3 regions of the Bacillus sp. FJAT-45350 genome follow, and region 1 is predicted to be linked to each of the others. Evidence: riboswitches for the same ligand, from Rfam matches in the RefSeq annotation. Region 1 holds a riboswitch; each other region holds the start of a gene.
What was found. A riboswitch is a leader RNA that binds a small molecule or an ion and turns the genes downstream of it on or off. The one in region 1 is predicted to bind S-adenosylmethionine.
Positions count from the first base shown of each region.

Region 2: another riboswitch for S-adenosylmethionine. It lies ahead of CD003_RS17360 (methionine ABC transporter ATP-binding protein); the one in region 1 lies ahead of CD003_RS13365 (methionine ABC transporter ATP-binding protein).
Region 3: another riboswitch for S-adenosylmethionine. It lies ahead of CD003_RS09930 (methionine biosynthesis PLP-dependent protein); the one in region 1 lies ahead of CD003_RS13365 (methionine ABC transporter ATP-binding protein).

Region 1 covers NZ_NISU01000001.1:2,658,862-2,665,226, reverse strand. The annotation lists gene CD003_RS13380 (phosphodiester glycosidase family protein) at 1-534, shown strand, start outside; gene CD003_RS13375 (stalk domain-containing protein) at 589-681, shown strand; gene CD003_RS13370 (stalk domain-containing protein) at 739-2,085, opposite strand; SAM riboswitch class I at 2,426-2,534, shown strand; gene CD003_RS13365 (methionine ABC transporter ATP-binding protein) at 2,639-3,664, shown strand; gene CD003_RS13360 (methionine ABC transporter permease) at 3,642-4,307, shown strand; gene CD003_RS13355 (MetQ/NlpA family ABC transporter substrate-binding protein) at 4,334-5,176, shown strand; gene CD003_RS13350 (DUF1028 domain-containing protein) at 5,451-6,329, shown strand.
Region 2 covers NZ_NISU01000002.1:161,209-167,573, reverse strand. The annotation lists gene CD003_RS17375 (carboxymuconolactone decarboxylase family protein) at 1-176, opposite strand, end outside; gene CD003_RS17370 (MetQ/NlpA family ABC transporter substrate-binding protein) at 298-1,164, opposite strand; gene CD003_RS17365 (methionine ABC transporter permease) at 1,180-1,845, opposite strand; gene CD003_RS17360 (methionine ABC transporter ATP-binding protein) at 1,842-2,852, opposite strand; SAM riboswitch class I at 3,095-3,211, opposite strand; gene CD003_RS17355 (MFS transporter) at 3,291-4,568, opposite strand; gene CD003_RS17350 (YusG family protein) at 4,799-5,044, opposite strand; gene gcvH (glycine cleavage system protein GcvH) at 5,208-5,591, opposite strand; gene CD003_RS17340 (arsenate reductase family protein) at 5,664-6,020, opposite strand; gene CD003_RS21990 (hypothetical protein) at 6,180-6,332, opposite strand.
Region 3 covers NZ_NISU01000001.1:1,979,257-1,985,621, forward strand. The annotation lists gene CD003_RS09920 (bifunctional homocysteine S-methyltransferase/methylenetetrahydrofolate reductase) at 1-1,438, opposite strand, end outside; gene metC (cystathionine beta-lyase) at 1,517-2,680, opposite strand; gene CD003_RS09930 (methionine biosynthesis PLP-dependent protein) at 2,697-3,812, opposite strand; SAM riboswitch class I at 4,104-4,216, opposite strand; gene CD003_RS21855 (hypothetical protein) at 4,383-4,544, opposite strand; gene prsW (glutamic-type intramembrane protease PrsW) at 4,558-5,205, opposite strand; gene CD003_RS09940 (asparaginase) at 5,422-6,365, shown strand, end outside.

The DNA.
Region 1 (6,365 bases):
ACTGGTGGAGTTTTAGCAATAAATGCTGGAGGGTTTACGAGTCAAAATGGGAAGCTGTATCCTATTGGTATAACTGTAGTTGATGGAGAAATTGTTACATATTTTGATTTAAGCCTTAGTTTTATAGGGTTTAATAATAATGGCAATCTAGTAGGTGGACAAGTATCCTCTAGAGAAGACATTCAAGCTATGAATGTACTACAAGGTGCAAGTTTTACTCCTACCTTATTAAAAGACGGGAAAAAGCTGTCAATTCCTTCTAATTGGGCTAATACGAGACATCCCCGAACATTAATTGGACATTTTGATAATGGTGACCTCTTTTTTATGGTCATTGATGGTCGGAGAGAAGGGTGGAGTAACGGCGTAACATTAGAGGAAGCGCAGGATAAATTGTTAGAATTCAATATTCGAGATGCCTATAATTTAGATGGTGGAGGGTCAAGTGCTTTTTACTATGATGGAAAGGTCTTAAATAAACCATCTGATGGTCGTGAGAGAAGAGTGAAGACGAATATTGTCATATCACCATAAAATATTAGCGAAAGTGGTCTAAATAAGCGATAAGGGTGAGAAAAAGATGAAAAAATCAATGGTACATTCGTTCCTCTTCGCTTTGTTTCAGAGCAACTAGGTGCAGAAGTAGATTATGATTCTTGGACAAAAAGGGTAACGATTTAAAAATAAGACTTAAAAAGCAACACCCCTATTAACTTTGATAGGTGGTGTTGCTTTTAGTTATTGTTGTATCGTTATTCTTCGTGCCTGACTATTCCAATCAACACTAGCACCAATCTGCTCTGAAATGAAACGGATTGGTACGGAGGTAACACCATTTCGAATAATAGGAGCTACTTCAATTGTATGATTTGTATGTGAACCATTTTGCGTAACTGAAATCGTTCGACTTCCCTCTCGTAATGTCAGTGTTTTTCCGTCTACTTGAATCGTTATTGTTCTAGTCGGCCCGTCCCAATGTACATTTGCTCCAAGATTCTCACTTATAAATCTAAGAGGGACAAGTGTACGACCATTTGTTGTATAGGGAGCAGCGTCGAGTTTAACAGATGAACCGTTTACTTGTGCAGTCGTGTTATTTAGATGCAAAATAATCGTGCTTTTTCTTGTCGGAATTTCGATAGGTGCTGTAGTTTGCTCTAGGTAACTACTTGCTATATAACCAGTTTTACCATCAGTTAATTCAACTGGATACCAAACGAATTGATTTCTGCTATTCTTATTTAGTTCATACATAAACGAGTCTGAAATTTTGACAGTTTGATTCAATTGTAGTCGAGTAACTTCATTACTAGCTGTTGTCGGTTGTTCTCGTAGTCGAACATTATTCGTTGTAATTGTTGCTCTTTCACCTTTTTTGAGAAAATGTTTACTCTCTGTTAATTTAGCAGACGTAGTAACATCTTTAGTGAATGTAATATTATTGCTACTATTCGAGTCATATTGAAAATGACTACTATCTAAAGGTAGTTCAGTTAACGTTACCAAGCTACGATTTGCAATGACATCGAATACTTTTTCTTGGTATGCCTTGCGATTTCGTTCGCCAGTAGCTTGTACGATAGGACTATTTAGAGGTTTTATTCCATTATATGCCATTACAGAGAAATACCAATGTTCAATGATATGTCTTTCATGTCCGTTAATCTTCGGTAAGTCACCTCTAGCAAACATAGAATCTAGCATTTCCACGCCTGATTTAATGTTATACACAATATCATTTTTTAATCTTTCTTGATCATAATCTTGATACAGTGTAATCTGCATAATTCCAATGCCACCATCGTCTGTAATGATTGGGGTACCATCTGGATGAAATTGTCTCCAGTTACCACTTTCTACTTCTGCAATCCCTTTTACAATTTCCGGTGGAACATTGTAGTCCAGTGCTGTTTCTGTTAGTAAACAGTTTACTGTCTGATAATCTGGATTCACACCAGGTTGGGCGCTATATCCACATTTTTCTTCAATCGATGAGTTTGCTAAACTATTAGTAGGAAAAAGAAATAATAATAGTATAGCAAGGACGATGTAAGAATGATGGCCACTATTAAATAGTTGTTTCATTGATGCAACCCTCCATAAATTCTTAGTGATTATATTACTCTAGTATAATAGAAAAAGGGACTATATGATACATTAAAACAAAAATTGGTAATATTGGCTTTGTAAAAGAGTAGAGCTAATAAAAGATAGAAAGGACGTTTTGTTATTACAAAACAAAGAGGTGCCCAACCCTAGCCTCTTAATTAATAGAACTGATTTAGTTTTTTAGAAAATAAATAATAAATAGTTTATTTGTTGTAGTATCAATAATGAAAGCGCTCTTTTGTGTATTAAAGCGAAAAAACGATATTGACAACCTGATTACTTGGTTATATTATCAACTTAACAATTTTATAAAAATAACTTATCAAGAGCGACTGAGGGACAGGCCCGGTGAAGTCCAGCAACCTCCAAATTATGGGATGGTGCTAACTCCTGCAGAATAATTAACTTATTCTGAAAGATAAGGCTATAATGTGCGTGATATTAGGCCTCTTTCAGATGAAGGGGTCTATTTTTTTACAAAATCTAAGAATTTGGGATTAATTTAATTAATTTTAGGAGGGACTACGTTTTGATTGAGGTAACAGATTTAGTTAAAGAATATAAAACAAAAAAAACAACCGTAATGGGAGTAGACCATGTCTCTCTAACTGTAAATAAAGGAGAGGTATTTGGAATTGTCGGTTATAGTGGGGCTGGAAAAAGCTCACTATTACGCTGTTTAAATTTATTAGAGAAACCGACATCAGGTGAAATTAAGATTGATGGAATGGAGTTAACAAAGTTAAATAAAAAATCCTTAAGAGAAGCTAGGCAAAAAATTGGAATGATATTTCAACACTTTTATTTAATCAGTTCAAAAACAATTTTTGAAAATATAGCGATCGCGTTAAAAGCTGCTGGGAAACCTAAAGCTGAGATAAATAAAAAAGTGACAGAATTATTAGAAATGGTAGGGTTATCAAACAAAAGTGGTCATTATCCTGCACAACTTAGTGGGGGACAAAAGCAGAGGGTTGGCATAGCGAGGGCGCTTGCTAACGACCCTCAAGTACTACTATGTGATGAAGCTACTTCTGCACTAGACCCAAATACAACAAAATCAATTTTGTCCCTATTAAAAAAGATTAATAGAGAACTTGGGTTAACCATCGTGTTAATTACACATGAAATGGAAGTAGTAAAGGAAATCTGTGATCGTATGGCAGTAATGGAAGATGGACGGATTATTGAAGAAGGCACTGTATATGAATTGTTTGCTTCTCCTACACAACAGTTGACAAGGGATTTCATTAATAGTGTTTTACAATTTGAACTACCATCACAGTTAATAGAAAAACGTAAAGGTACGATTGTGAAAGTTCAATTTAAAGGAGCAATAGCAGAAGAATCTGTTATTTCAGATGTTTTTAAGCAGTTTCAAGTGAATGGGAATATTCTACATGGAAAGATTGAGTACATAAAAGAAGTACCTCTAGGGATTTTTATTATGGAGCTTATTGGAGAGCATTCTGAAGTAGAACGGGCTATTGAAGTAATCCGAACACGTACTGAAAATTTGGAGGTAATTGCAGATGCTATTAGAAACGCTAGTTAATTTACTTCCAGAAATGAACAAAGCATTTCTTGAGACGGTACTTATGGTATCTATTGCACTAAGTGTTGCATTGGTTTTTGGATTACCACTTGGAATCTTGTTATTTGTCACCGATAAAGGACTTTTTCTAGAAAACACATTTATTAAGAGTGTTGTGGGATTTTTTGTAAATTTAATTCGTTCTATTCCATTTATCATATTACTCGTTGCTCTTTTACCTTTAACGCAATTGATAGCAGGAACAACAATTGGACCAAAAGCCGCCTCGGTTTCTTTATCAGTAGCGGCAATTCCGTTTTTTGCAAGATTGGTTGAGTCATCTTTACGTGAAATTGATAAAGGCGTTATTGAAGCAGTTGTTTCTGTAGGTGCTACACCGTGGATGATTATTAAGGATGTTCTCCTTCCAGAAGCGCGACCAGGACTTATTCAGGGCGTAACGATAACTACGATTAGCCTTGTGGGGTATTCTGCTATGGCTGGAATTGTTGGCGGTGGAGGGATAGGGGATCTTGCTATTCGTTTTGGATACTATCGTTACGATGACACCGTTATGTTAACAACAATCATTGTTTTAATCTGTATTGTACAAATTCTACAATTCACTGGTGATCGAGTTGCTAGATTTGTTGATAAAAAATAAAAGAAGAGAAAAAGGGGAAATTGAATATGAAAAAGCTAGTTTTATTATCTATTATTCTACTGCTAGGAATACTATCTGCTTGTGGTGGAAATGAAGAAGCAACATCTGATGTTAGTGAAGAGCCTGTTGAAGAAAAGAAGGAATTAGTAATCGGAGCAACATCTGGCCCTTATGCAGATATGGTAAGTAATGCTATTAAACCTTTACTTGAAGAAAAAGGATATGAAATTGAAGTTATTGAATTTAGTGATTATGTTCAACCGAACATCGCTTTAGGAAACGGTTCGCTAGATGCAAATTTGTTCCAACATAAAATTTATATGGAAAATTTCGCAACTGAACATAACATAGAGCTTTCTGAGTTAATCGTAGTTCCAACTGCTCCAATGGGAATCTATTCAAATAAATTTGAAAGTATTGAAGAAATTGAAGAAGGTAGTGAGCTCGCTCTACCAAATGATCCAACAAACTTAGCAAGAACATTAATGTTGCTTGAAGGTATTGGTTTAATTTCAGTAGATGGTGAGATTAACCAACTAACAGCTTCAGAAAAAGATGTGACAGAAAATCCAAAAAATTTAAAGTTCTCACCAATCGAAGCAGGCCAATTACCAAGAGCAGTTGATGGAGTAGACCTTGCAGCTGTACCTGGTAACTTTGCATTAGCAGCACAGATGGATTTATTATCAGCGCTAGCATTAGAGGAAATGCCTGATGACTTCAGAAATCGTGTTGTTATGAAAACAGCTGATCTTGATGCACAATTTGCCAAAGATATCATTGAGGTTGTAGAATCACTTCAATTTGAAGAAATAATTGACCAAGATTTTCAAGGTTTTGGTAAGCCGCAATGGATGGTTAATCGATAAGAAATATCTTAAGTATTAAGCAAGGAGAGTAGCCTGAAAGGTTTCTCTCCTTGCTTTTGTAGTTTCTACTCGAAGGATCCTTCAGTAATATGTGATTTTATAAAGAAATTTCAGTATAATAATTATTGAGCCTTTTTAATTATAGGAAGAATTAGAAAATAATGATACATTTAGCTCCAACTTGGCTTTAAGAATGTAGGGATTAATGAAGGGTAGTGCTATTTTCTTAAAGAGTTAACTTTTTAGTATATTATTGAAAGGAGTACGACATGAAATGATTAAGCGTGATCGTAAGTCAATAAATACATTTTCAATTGTTGGTTTTGACCCTGTAACAAAAGAGCTTGGTGTAGCGGTAGCATCGAAATTTTTGTCAGTAGGTTCGGTTGTGCCATGGGCAAAGGCTGGTGTGGGAGCAGTGGCAACCCAATCGTGGGCTAACCCAGCTTATGGTAGTCGTGGGCTTGAATTAATGGAACAGGGTAAAACGGCAGAAGAAACGTTAAAAATTATTACAAGTGAAGATGAAAATGAGACTGTTCGTCAAGTTGGGTTAGTAGATGCACAAGGAAATAGTGCCACCTTTACTGGGAGTGAGTGTTATTCGTGGGCAGGAGGTATAAATGGACCGAATTTTGCTTGCCAAGGTAACATTCTTGTTGATGAAAAAACTGTACAAGCTATGGCGAATATCTTCCAGAAATCGAAAGGTGACCTTGCTACGCGATTAACGAAGGCATTATTAGCAGGAGATGCAGCTGGTGGAGATAGTCGTGGAAAACAATCGGCAGCTCTTCTCGTTGTAAAAGAAAAAGGCGGATATGCTGGATTTAACGATCGGTATATTGATTTACGTGTAGATGACCATACGGAGCCAGTTAAGGAATTAGAGAGAATCTTACAGCTTCATCAGCTTTATTTTAAAAAGTCTAGCCCTGAGGATATTCTTAAGGTGGAAGGGCAGTTGCAAGATGAAATTGCTTCTGCGTTAATAATGCTTGACTATATTAAAACTAATACACCATCAGAACAAGACGTGATTGAAGCGCTCCATTCCTTTCATTTAATTGAAAACTTTGATGAAAGGGTTCAAGGTACAGGATATGTTGATAAAAAAGTAGTTGAGTATTTAGAGCTACTAGCGAAGAGATAGAATGAAATTAAAATCTCCGTTTGTCATATGCAAACG
Region 2 (6,365 bases), on a different contig from region 1:
CTAATACCAAGAGCAATTAATTGCTTCTCCTTTTGTGACAACTTCCCTTCAGCAAAGCATTCCTCTGTGAAAGCATTATATTTTTTCGCTATTTGAGGCATTTTTTGCGTAAAATGGCCTAACCCTTCTTTATATTCTTGTAATGCCATTTGAATCATGCTACTGTTCTGTTCCATTTATAATTCCTCCCTATGTATACTCAAGACAAATATAGTATCTCTCAATAGAAACGAAATAATGTGTGAGCTTTCAAACAAAAAAAGTAGCCGCTTAATAAACGACTACTTTCTTCTTATATTAAAATGCAGGTACTACGTCGCCTTCCCATTTTTCAAGAATAAAGTTACGAACCTCTTCTGATTGAAGAACTTCAATTAACTTTTGAATTTCTGGACGAGTTTCGTCACCTTCACGTACTGCAACAACGTTCACATACGGATTGTCTTCTGGGCTTTCAACTACAAGTGCATCTGAACCTGGGTGTAATCCTGCACCAAGAGCAAAGTTTGCATTAATGAAAACTGCATCTCCCTCTTCATGTTCATATGCTTGTGGAAGCATAGACGCATCAATGTTTGCACGGAATGTAAAGTTTCTAGGGTTTTCCACTACATCTTCAACTGTTGCACCAATCCCTACACCTTCTGCTAATGTAACTAAACCATGATCTTCAAGAATTGCGAATACACGGCCATGGTCAGGGATTGAATTACTCATAACAATCTCTGCACCTTCTGGAAGCTCATCAATGCTTGCATATTTCTTCGTATATAGACCGAATGGTTCGATATGCATTCCACCAGCGTTTACGAACTCATATCCATGCTCAGCCATTTGTGCTTCTAAGTAAGGTATGTGCTGGAAGTAGTTTGCATCTAATGTTCCATCATCTAACGCTTGGTTTGGAAGTACATAATCTTGGAATGTTTCAATTTGTAAATTAATACCCTCTTCAGCAAGTATAGGCTGTGCGAATTCTAAAACTTCAGCATGCGGTACATTTGAAGCACCAATAACTAGTGTTACCGCTTCTTCAGTTGCTTGCTCTTCTTGTGGTGCATCATCTTGTGCTTCTTCTTGAGCTGGCGCGTCGTTCCCTCCGCCACATGCAACAAGTGCTAATGACAGAACACCTGCTGATAGAAAACTAAAAAACTTTTTCATCTTATTTGCCCCCTATTATCGTTTATCTGTTTTATTTGTAAACCAATCCCCAACCAACTGAATGACATAAACAATCAGTAGAATGGCAATGGTAGCTACCCATACATAATCCCATTGATTTCTCTGGAATCCATCCATAAATGCTAAATAACCTAGACCACCTGCTCCAATTACACCTGCCATTGCTGTATAACTAACGAGCGCAATTGCTGTAACTGTAATACCTGAAGTTAGAGCTGGCTTTGATTCTGGAAGTAAAACCTTCCAAATAATCTCCAAATGACTAGCCCCCATAGATTGAGAAGCTTCGATAACCCCTTTATCAATTTCTCGAAGTGCGATTTCAACCATTCTCGCATAAAATGGTGCTGCACCAACAACCAATGCTGGTACTGCTGCCTTCCATCCGAAAATCGAGCCAACAAAAAACTTCGTAAATGGAATTAACAATATAATTAATATAATGAATGGAACTGAACGAAACACATTTACAAATGCTGCTGTAATTACATGAACCACTTGATTTTGCCAAAGGTTACCCTTAGCTGTAAGGAATAATAACAAACCTAAAATTAGGCCAAAAAATGCAGTTAGTATAACGGATACGAACGACATATAAAACGTCTCTAATGTCGCTTCCCACACTCGTTCCCATCTGATGTTCGGAAATAATTGATTCATCGATCAATCACCTCCACTTCAACTTGCTGTTCCCTTATAAATGAAATCGCTTTTGAAAGTTCATCTTCACTTCCATCAATATGGATAAAGAGTGTTCCGTAAGAACCATCCTGAGTTTGAGAAATTTTCCCTTGCAATATATTAACCTCAACATCAAATTGACGAATCAATTGTGTGATTAATGGACGTTCTGTTTCATCCCCTACAAAAGTTAACTGGACAACTTGACCAGATTCTTTAAGTTGTAAGGAGTCTTTCGTTTCTTCAGGTTCTGTAATTTGCTTTACAAACTCCTTCGTAATATCAGCTTTCGGTTGTCTAAAAACTTCTAATACTGGTCCTTGTTCAGCAATGTTACCTGCTTCAATAACAGCAACTCGGTTACATATCTTTCTAATCACATGCATTTCATGCGTTATTAAGACAATCGTTAATCCTAGCTTTTTATTAATATCTACTAGTAAATCAAGAATTGAATCTGTCGTCTTTGGGTCTAGTGCCGACGTTGCCTCGTCACACAAAAGAACTTTTGGATTATTTGCGAGTGCTCTTGCAATACCAACTCTTTGTTTTTGTCCTCCACTTAATTGAGAAGGATAAGAGTCACCGCGCCCCTCTAGACCAACAAGCTGTATTAATTCTTTTACTCTCTTTTCACGGTCATTTTTTTTAACACCCGCAATTTCAAGAGGGAATGAAATATTTTCTCGTACAGTTCGAGACCAGAGTAAATTGAAGTGTTGAAAAATCATACTAATTTCTTGTCGGGCTTTTCTAAGCTCTTGCCCAGTCATTGATGATAGATTCTTCCCTGCAATAGAAACGGTTCCTTCTGTAGGCCGTTCCAAGTTGTTAAGCATTCTAATAAGCGTACTTTTACCCGCACCGCTATATCCGATTATTCCAAAAATTTCACCTTCGTTAATATCAAGGTTAATTCGATCAATAGCAGTAACCGTTCCATCTCGTGTTTGGAACACTTTCCTGATTTGACTTAAACTTATCAATGTAAACACCCTTATCTTTTTCTCTATTTACTACTATCTCTCTTTCATATCTAGTAATCTAACACTTAGTATACACATTGAAATACCCATAATTAAATATAAGAAAATCTCAAAATTTCGACAAATATAACTATATATCTACAACTGGATTATATAAGCTAACTACACTTGACTTTAGAGATTAAAAAAACCTTCCCGTCATCATCATGAGCAGAAAGGTTTAGTAGCGTATCTGAGCCTTTCTCTCATCTTTCAAAGCAATTTGCTTTGTAGGATTTAGCACCTTACTAAACATGTCAATACATGTTTAAGGTTGCTGGGTTTCATCGGGCCAGTCCCTCCACCTCTCATGATAAGAGTTACATTTAATTAATGTTTAATTTCATGAATGAATCATAGCATGGACAATCTTTTAGTGTCAACGGTTTTTTCTCTTTTTTACGACACCTTTCGCACCTTTTTTTTCCCTTGATCATTGTCATAACGACGAAAGACCAAAAAGAAGTAAATTGAACCAATTAAGTAAAGAGCTCCCGTAATCGAAAAAACGATAGCATAGCCATAATAAGAGCCATGAAGCATAACAATGGTCATCGAAACAGGACCCATGACAGCCCAGCCCAATTGGAAGACCATCTGTCCTACTGAGTTTGTTAACCCTTTTATTGAATCATCAACACTTCTCATCATTAACGACATTTGAATAGGGTTTCCAGCATTCATTAATGCCTGTCGAAACAGAAAACCAATCACAGCAATCCAGAGGTTTTCTGTGTAAGCAGTTAATAATAAGAAAGGCAATGATGACAATTGCAATATGACAACCGCTTTTACTTCACCAAACCGCTGAACTACAGCAGGACCAATCATAAATGCGACCGCCGTCATACCCTGGCCAAGGGAAAGAATTAGCCCAACAAGAGATTTGCTAATTTCAAACCGGTCAGTAAAATAAATGTTTAAATAAGGTATCACAAGACCAGAACCAAAACCAATCAAAATTTGAGCTACCGCAAATAACGCTATAATTTTAATTCCAGATTTATGCGTAGTGACTAACTTTTTTAAAGAGCTTGCTGCTGATTTTTCTGTTTTCAACTTACGAGTTTCACAGATTTTCAATATTGGCCACAATGCCGCAAAGAAGAAGATAGAACCAATTAATAACGTAATTCTTACACTTGTAAGAGTGTCAATTGTAAATACAAATTGAAATAAATCTGTTAAGCCTCCACCTAAAGCATTACCAATGACATTAGCCACCATAATAACCGCAAAGTTAAAACTAAATAAGTGTACTCGTTCCTTCTCTGTAGAGTTCTCAGCTAACAATGGTATAGAAGCTACTTGAATACAGGCCATAAACAGTCCTGTCATAAATGCTGTATATAATAGTGAAGACTCTGTCACCAGAATCGCCCGTAATAATAAACTAGCTGCTGTAAAGATTGCACCAATAAATATGATTTTTTTTCGTCCATACCGATCGCTTAAAATCCCTGCTGGTAATAAAGCTAATGCAGAAGCCGTTGCTGTCATCGCAATAACTTTGCCGTTCATCTGGTCATCAAAACCTAATTCTCGAACGTAGTAATTATAAATAACCATAAATATTCCCATGCCGATATTACCTAGGATAGAAGCAAGTAGAAATAGGCGAACATTTTTATTGTAATTCTTAAACTGGATTTTCCAGTCTCCAATAAATTGACTCATTTTAAAAGTCCTTCCATCATTTCGTATCCCTAAATAATAATAAACTATTTCGGGTTTAGAAAGACTTTTATTAGTATTACGCCACTATCTCTTCATTTTTTGTTTTCCTTTTATATATAAATTTCGACAATTGTACACTGCATTCATGGAGAAAAAGCAAAGGAATGGTAGCTGTAAGAAATTAAAAAAGACTGTGAAGCAATAAATCTGCTTCTACAGCCTTTTTCACTTTAACACCAACCCATGTCGCAACCTTCAACATATTGCTTTTCCTTTTCAGGGTGGTCATTTTCATATCTATATACTTTATTCTCTTCAAACTCAAAGTCCTCTGCCATCTCATATTGATTTCCTTGATTGGTCATCACAATCTTTCCAACCTTCGCCTCATCAATATACAGATTCATTGCACCATTCTCAAGCTTCCCTTCAACCTTACTCGTTACATCGACCTTCTTCAAATGATTATCATTCATTACTATGACCTCCTCTGGAGTTCGTTATAGTTACGATACCCAAAGGAGAAGAGAAATAAACAAATTACAAAATAATGAGTTCTGAATTCCGAATTTAATTTATAACTTATAACTCATAACTCAGCATTAAAAAAAGACAGCCTCAGCTGTCTTTTTTGTGCTCTTAGTCTTCAGATACCATTTTCTCGTACGCTTCAGCAGACATTAGTTTGTCTAATTCAGAAGCGTCAGAAGGTTCAACTACGATCATCCATGCTTTTTCGTAAGGCGACTCGTTTACGAATTCTGGTGAATCGTCAAGGTCTTCATTGATTTCAACTACTTTACCGCTGATAGGAGCGTAAAGCTCTGAAACAGTCTTAACTGATTCAACGCTACCAAATGGCTCGTCAGCTTCGATTTCGTCACCTACTTCAGGTAATTCAACGAATACGATATCTCCAAGTTCTGACTGTGCAAAGTCCGTAATTCCAATACGTACTTTGTCCCCTTCAGTTTTTACCCATTCATGCTCTTCTGAATACTTTAGTTCTTTTGGTAAATTCATTGTAATCCCTCCATAATTATGTACTCACGTTTACTATAGTATATTTAGAAAGCTTTCACAACTGAGATTTTATTATTTCCACGTCTGTTCAAAATCCTCTTCTTTAAAACCTACAGTTACCTTTTCTCCATCTGTCACAATTGGACGTTTGATCAGCATACCATCGGTTGCTAGTAAATCAAGTAATTCTTCATCAGAACTCGATTTGACCTTATCCTTTAAACCAAGCTCGCGATATTTTTTACCACTTGTATTAAAGAATTTTTTTATCTCTAATCCACTTTTCTTATATAATTCTTCTAGCTGTTCTCTTGATGGTGGGTTATCAACAATATGTACGTCATTATATTCTACCCCATTTTCTTCAAACCATGCCTTCGCTTTACGACAAGTACCACATTTTGGATACCAATAAAAAGTTAGAGCCACTCTTTATTCCCTCCCTTCTTATTGTAATAAGAGGCAAACATACCTCTTATCACAATTGTTTCCACTGAAATAATTATTGACTATAATTAGGTACAATACAACTGTTTTGCCTAGTAATTTGTCGATATTTTGGTCGTCTATAACTAATTTTATAGTGCATTAGCTATGATTTTTTCTATCTCCTATAACTTCTTGTTCCCAAACGGTTTGCATTTGATCTGCCACAGTTATTCCACTATCTAGCTCTTTACTGAATTCCTCTACAGCTGTCAAATTCTCATCCTGTATAATTTCATTTTTAGGCTTTTTCATTATTCTCAGTCCTTCCTACGCTAGATAAATATG
Region 3 (6,365 bases), 680 kb from region 1:
TTCTTTTAACTGCCTTATCTAAATGACGAACATTAGGGTTAAAAGCGGCCGCAACAGAGAAATTCGTTTTCTGACCTAACGACTTCCCTGAAAAAGAAATACCTTCATTAAGCTGTTTAATTAACTGTATTAAATCAAAAGAAGTTAAATCATATACAGATGTCGCTCCTGGAAAATCACCTATTTTTGTAGGGTCACCAGTAATTGCTAACAATTGATCAATCCCTAATGTATGTAAACCCATTAAATGAGACTGAAGACCAATTAAATTTCTATCTCTGCACGTAACATGAATTAGAGGACGCGCCCCTACTTGGGTTTTTATAATTGAGCCTAATGCCATATTGTCAACACGTGGCGATGCTAATGAATTATCTGCCATTGTTACAGCATCAACACCAGCTTCTGTTAATTTTTTCGCTCCTTCTACAAATCCTTCAATTGAAAGTTGCTTAGGAGGATCTAGCTCGACAATGACGGAATGACGCTTTCTAACAATTTCATGTATTGGCTCTTCTGAATTATTCTTATATATATTGATTTTTTCTGGCTCTGAAGAAATAACGACCTTTTCTTCAATTGGTGCTTTTCCTTTTAATGCTTGAGCCATTGCTTCAATATGCTCTGGCGTTGTACCACAACAACCACCTAATAGTCGAATCCCTTGCTCACGGAACTTTAACGCACTTTCTCCAAAGTAGCTAGGGTTAGACTGATAGAAAAAGCGTCCATCACGGTAATCTGGCAAACTTGCATTTGGATAAGCAGACAAGAATGCATTATCTAGTAATGGTACCTCTTCGAAGGATCGAGTCATATGGTAAGGTCCCATACGACAATTTAAACCAACTACATTTGCACCGACATTCGCCAATTGAGTTAGTGCACTTGAAATCTTCATTCCATTGTGTAGTACGCCAATATCCCCTAAAGATACTTGAGCTATTATTGGAATATCTGTCATTGTTCTAGCTATTTTTACAGATTCAAAAATTTCTTCAAAGTCGTAATAAGTTTCAAGAAGTATTCCATCTGGTGTTTCTTCTAATAAACTATCAAGCTGGTTTACAAAACTACTTTTAATCTCCTCTAAAGCCCATGCCTTCTTCTGAATTCCTCTAATTCCACCAATAGTACCTAGAACGTAGCTTTGATTTTTGGCTGCTTTTTTTGCAATGTTAACTGCTGCACGATTAAGTAATTTAACCTTATTATCGAGTCCATATTTTTCTAATTTAATTGAGTTTGCCGCATACGTATTTGTTTGAATAACATCAGCACCAGCGTCAATGTAGGCACGGTGAACATCAAATATCTTCTCTTCTTGAGTAATGTTTAATTCTTCATAACAATTATCGACACCTTGAGCATACAGAAGCGTACCCATGGCTCCATCACCAATTAAGATTTTTGATTGTAAGTCTTTTAATAGGTTCATATGTTTCGCTTCCCTTCGCTCTGTTCAAAAACTAGTAGCAATTGCCTTTGATTGTCCAAGAACAATCTTTTTTCTTTTTTATACTTTCTGACTAATTTTCTCGAAAGCTTGTTTAAAGTCTTTAATAATATCTTCTGTTTTTTCTAAACCTACAGATAAGCGTAGCAACCCTTCAGAAATCCCTCGCTTCTCACGTTCTTCTTTAGGCATTGCAGCATGGCTCATTGTTGGTGGATATGACAAAATTGATTCAACAGCACCGAGACTAACAGCAAATACAGGTAGCTCCACTTGCTCTACAAATCTCTTAACCGCATCTCTATCACGCAATGCAAATGAGAGAACAGCCCCAAAACCATCCGCTTGTTCCTTTTGTAATTGATGACCTGCGTGCTTTTGTAAACCTGGATAGTAAACAGTTTCTACCTCTGGCACTGTTTCCAACCATTCTGCAATCTCAAGTGCTGCTTTGGATGAGTGCTCCATTCGAACATGCAGAGTCTTTAAGCCACGTAATACTAACCAGCAATCTTGAACTCCAAGTACACAACCAAATGAGTTTTGTAGGAATGCTATCTGTTTTCCTAGCTCTTCATCTTTTACAACTGCTAAGCCTGCGATAACATCACTATGACCACCGATGAATTTCGTTGCACTATGTAATACTACATCTACACCAAATTCAATTGGTCTTTGTAATGCAGGAGTTAAAAACGTATTATCAAGGAATGTTAAGCAGTTATACTCCTTAGCAATCTGCACCAGTCCTTTAATATCCGTCACTTTTAACGTTGGGTTTGAAGGAGTTTCAATATATAGTAATTTTGTGTTTTCTTGAATATTGGTTCTTACTTCATCAAGGTTCGTCATATCAACGAACGTAACTTCTATCCCTAGTCGAGGTAATACTTCTGTGACAAAACGAAATGTCCCGCCGTATACATCACTTGTAATTACTACATGGTCTCCCTTCGATAAAAGCATAAAAGCAGTTGAAATTGCTGCCATACCTGATGCGAATGCAAAACCACGAGTGCCTCCCTCTAACTGAGCTATTGTCTCTTCTAACACTTCTCTTGTCGGGTTACCCGAACGTCCATAGTCATATTGTCCAAATGTATCAAAATCAAATTGATGAAATGTTGATGCATGTTGGATCGGGACACTTACTGCGCCGTTATGTTTATCAACCTTATGGTTATTATGCAATAATTGTGTTTGAAAGCTATATTCATTACTCATATTTATTAAACTCCCCTTATTTGATATTCTCTTCAACGTATGCAAATGCTTGTGCTAAATCTGCTATTAAATCCTCGACAAATTCAATTCCTACTGAAAAACGTAATAATCGATTACAAACACCATTCGCTAAACGAACTTCCTCTGGTACATCTGCATGTGTTTGAGTTGTAGGATATGTCATTAAACTCTCTACTCCGCCAAGACTTTCTGCAAATGAGATAAGCTTTAATTGTTGAAGGAAAGGATTGACCCAGTCCTCTTTCTTAATACGGAATGACATCATGCCCCCTCTGCCCGGGTACAAAACATCAACGACACTTTCATGCTGTTGTAAATATTCTACAATCGCCTTGGCATTTCTTTCATGCTGTTCCATTCGTAATGCAAGAGTTTTCATTCCTCTAATTAATAGCCAAGAATCAAATGCACCCAATGTACCACCCATGCCATTAAAGAACATAAACAATCGCTCACAAAGCTCTTCTCCTTTAGCGACGATTAAGCCTGCTATTACATCGTTATGCCCACCTAAATATTTAGAAGCACTATGAATCACAATATCTGCTCCTTCTACTAATGGCTGTTGTAATAGGGGTGTGTAAAATGTGTTATCAACGATAAATAATAGATTATACTTTTTTGCTATTTTTGCTAAAGCTGAAATGTCCGCTTCCTGCATTAGTGGATTAGTAGGTGTTTCGATAAAAAGAGCTTTCGTTCTCTCATTAATCTTACTTTCAAATGTAGCCAAATCCCGTGGGTCACTATAGCAAAACGTTAAGCCCCAGTTATTCCAGCCTTGCTCGAATAATCGATAAGTGCCTCCATAAAGGTCTTGCGAGGCAAGAATTTCATCTCCTTGTTTAAACAATGAAAGGACCGTTTGCACCGCTGCCATTCCTGAGCTACAGGCGTACCCTCTATCTCCATGCTCTAATTTCGCTATAGCATTTTCTAATACTTCCCTTGTCGGGTTTCCTGTTCTAGCATAATCATATCCAGTTGACTCACCAATTCCTGTATGACGATAAGCTGTTGAAAAATAGACAGGTGTGTTAATTGCTCCTGTACGCTCATCTAGTCTGTTTCCGATTTGCACCAATGTTGTCTCTAATTCTTTTCTGTTCATGTTCAATCTTCCTCCTATCCAATTATGCCACTCTATCTCTTTACAATAAACTCATAATACTCAGAATCTTAAATAAATATTTGTATACAAAAAGGAAAATTAAACACACAATGCGCCTTTTCTTTTAAAAAGGAGTAATTTTTCATTCCTGATTATAGAACAAAATTTGCATAGCTGAATTTGTTAAAAATATGCTTTCACTTATCCACATTGAAATATTTTAAAGTTCCTAAGCAACAAAAAACCCTTCCTCTTAAAATAAGAAGAAGGGTTTGTCATATAACTGGCTTCTTCTTATCTTTCAAGCTGGCTTTAAAAACGCTTGCTGGATTTAGCACCTGACCAGTTTCGGCTGGTTGCTGAGACTTCACAGGGCCATGTCCCTCCATCTCTCTTGATAAGAATGTTCTAACTATTTAATTGGTTGATATAAAATTACACTAAAAAACTGTTTAATGCAATAGTAAATCGATAATTTTTCTCACTTTAACGCAGAAATGTTTTATAAGAGTCAAATGTAGCTTGTAAAACATTTACACAGTTTAGGTGTTAAAGAAAAATAACCCTCACTTATTCAGGTGTTGCATCCACTTCTAAATTGTTTTCGTTTCCACAAATACAACGTTTGAAGCCAGTTTCATATCCACCCTCACTGTTCGGCTTCCCTCGTAAAATATACTTTTCACCACACTCTGGGCATCGAATAACAACACGATATCTATCGGCTCCCATTACAAATCCCTCCTTACAAAACTTGACGCTCGTTTGCTTGTTTTACTTTTGATAGAGCCAGCCACCATAAAGCTATCATCAACGGTATCATCGTATAGATAAAGATGTCTGCTGATATGATTAGTATGTAATCATATCCACCATGAATTAATATAGGGATTACGAGGGATAAAATAAGCCATTTATTTTTATCCAACTCAAACCTCGCCCTTCCTAAATAATAACCCATCATTACTCCAAAAATTGCATGACTAGCAACTGGCAGCAACGCTCTACCTAAAGCTGTCTCAATTCCATACGCAAATAAATAAAATAAATTTTCTGCTGTTGCAAAACCTAGCGATAGTGATACACCGAATACAATCCCGTCATAAGGCTTGGTAAAGTTCCCATGTTTATAAGAAACAAAAAACAAAAGAAACCATTTAAAAAATTCCTCAATCAAGCCGCTTAAAATAAAAGCTTTATAAATAGGAGCAAGGAAAAAGCCTTCTTCAATAAAAGCATATTGTAGAACCATAACAGGAAACACTAATAGTATTCCCATAATAAAGCTTTTTGTAACTTGACCTATTGTTTGTAAGCCGTAACCATTCCTCAAATAGAAATAACTAAGAAGTGCTAAACCTGGTGCGGCTGCGGCTGTAATTAAAGACAGCACGTAAATTCCATTCCCCTCTATTATTTTCAATTGTAACATGTCATATTTCTTAATAAAAGTTTATACAATAGAGCCGTATTACAGGTAGAAACCCGACATGGTGGTTACCCTTGTAAGATAATATTTGCTAAGTTTATTATTTTAAAGTAACGTAATTATATGGTAATAATGGAACATGGTCAACAAAAGAAGCTATATAACAAGAGGTGAAAATAAATGAAAAAAATACTGATTATACACACTGGTGGTACGATTGCAATGAAGGAGGACGAAACTGGTTCTGTCAAACCCAACACAGAAAACCCCCTCTTTTCTACTATTGATTCTATCTCAGATAAAGCATCTATCATTGTCGATGACTTTCTTAATATTCCTTCTCCTCATATGACACCTACTCATATGGTCGATTTAGCAAATCGAATAAAAGAAAAAATAGCAAGAGAAGCGATTGACGGTATAGTTGTAACTCACGGTACAGATACGTTAGAAGAAACTGCCTATCTGCTTGATTTACTTGTTCATACGTCCATACCAATCGTCATTACAGGTGCGATGCGCTCGAGTAATGAGCTCGGCTCTGACGGACCACATAATTTAATTTCTTCTATTCAAACAGCTAGTAATTCAGAAGCTCATGGTAAAGGTGTACTCGTAGTTTTTAATGATGAAATTCATACGGCAAAGAATGTAACAAAAACTCACTCTAGTAACATTTCAACTTTCCAAAGTCCTCAATATGGACCAATTGGGATAGTCACAAGAAGAGGAGTCTTCTTTCACCACACCCCATTGAAGCGAGAATGCTTTCAAGTAGATAAACTGACAAAGAAAGTCGCACTATTGAAGACATATGCTGGTATGACAGGTGATATCATAAAGGCAATTGCAGACACAAAGATAGATGGACTGATTATTGAGGCTTTCGGTCAAGGGAATGTCCCACCTTCGATAACAACAGAATTAAAAGAACTTGTAGAAAAAGAGATCCCTATCGTACTTGTTTCTCGCTCCTATAGCGGAATTGTACAAGACACGTATGGATATGAAGGAGGGGGTAGAAAACTGAAAGAAATGGGCGTAATTTTCACAAACGGCCTAAATGGTCAAAAAGCAAGGTTGAAGCTTATGACAGCACTAGAGACAACGACTAACCTGGAGGA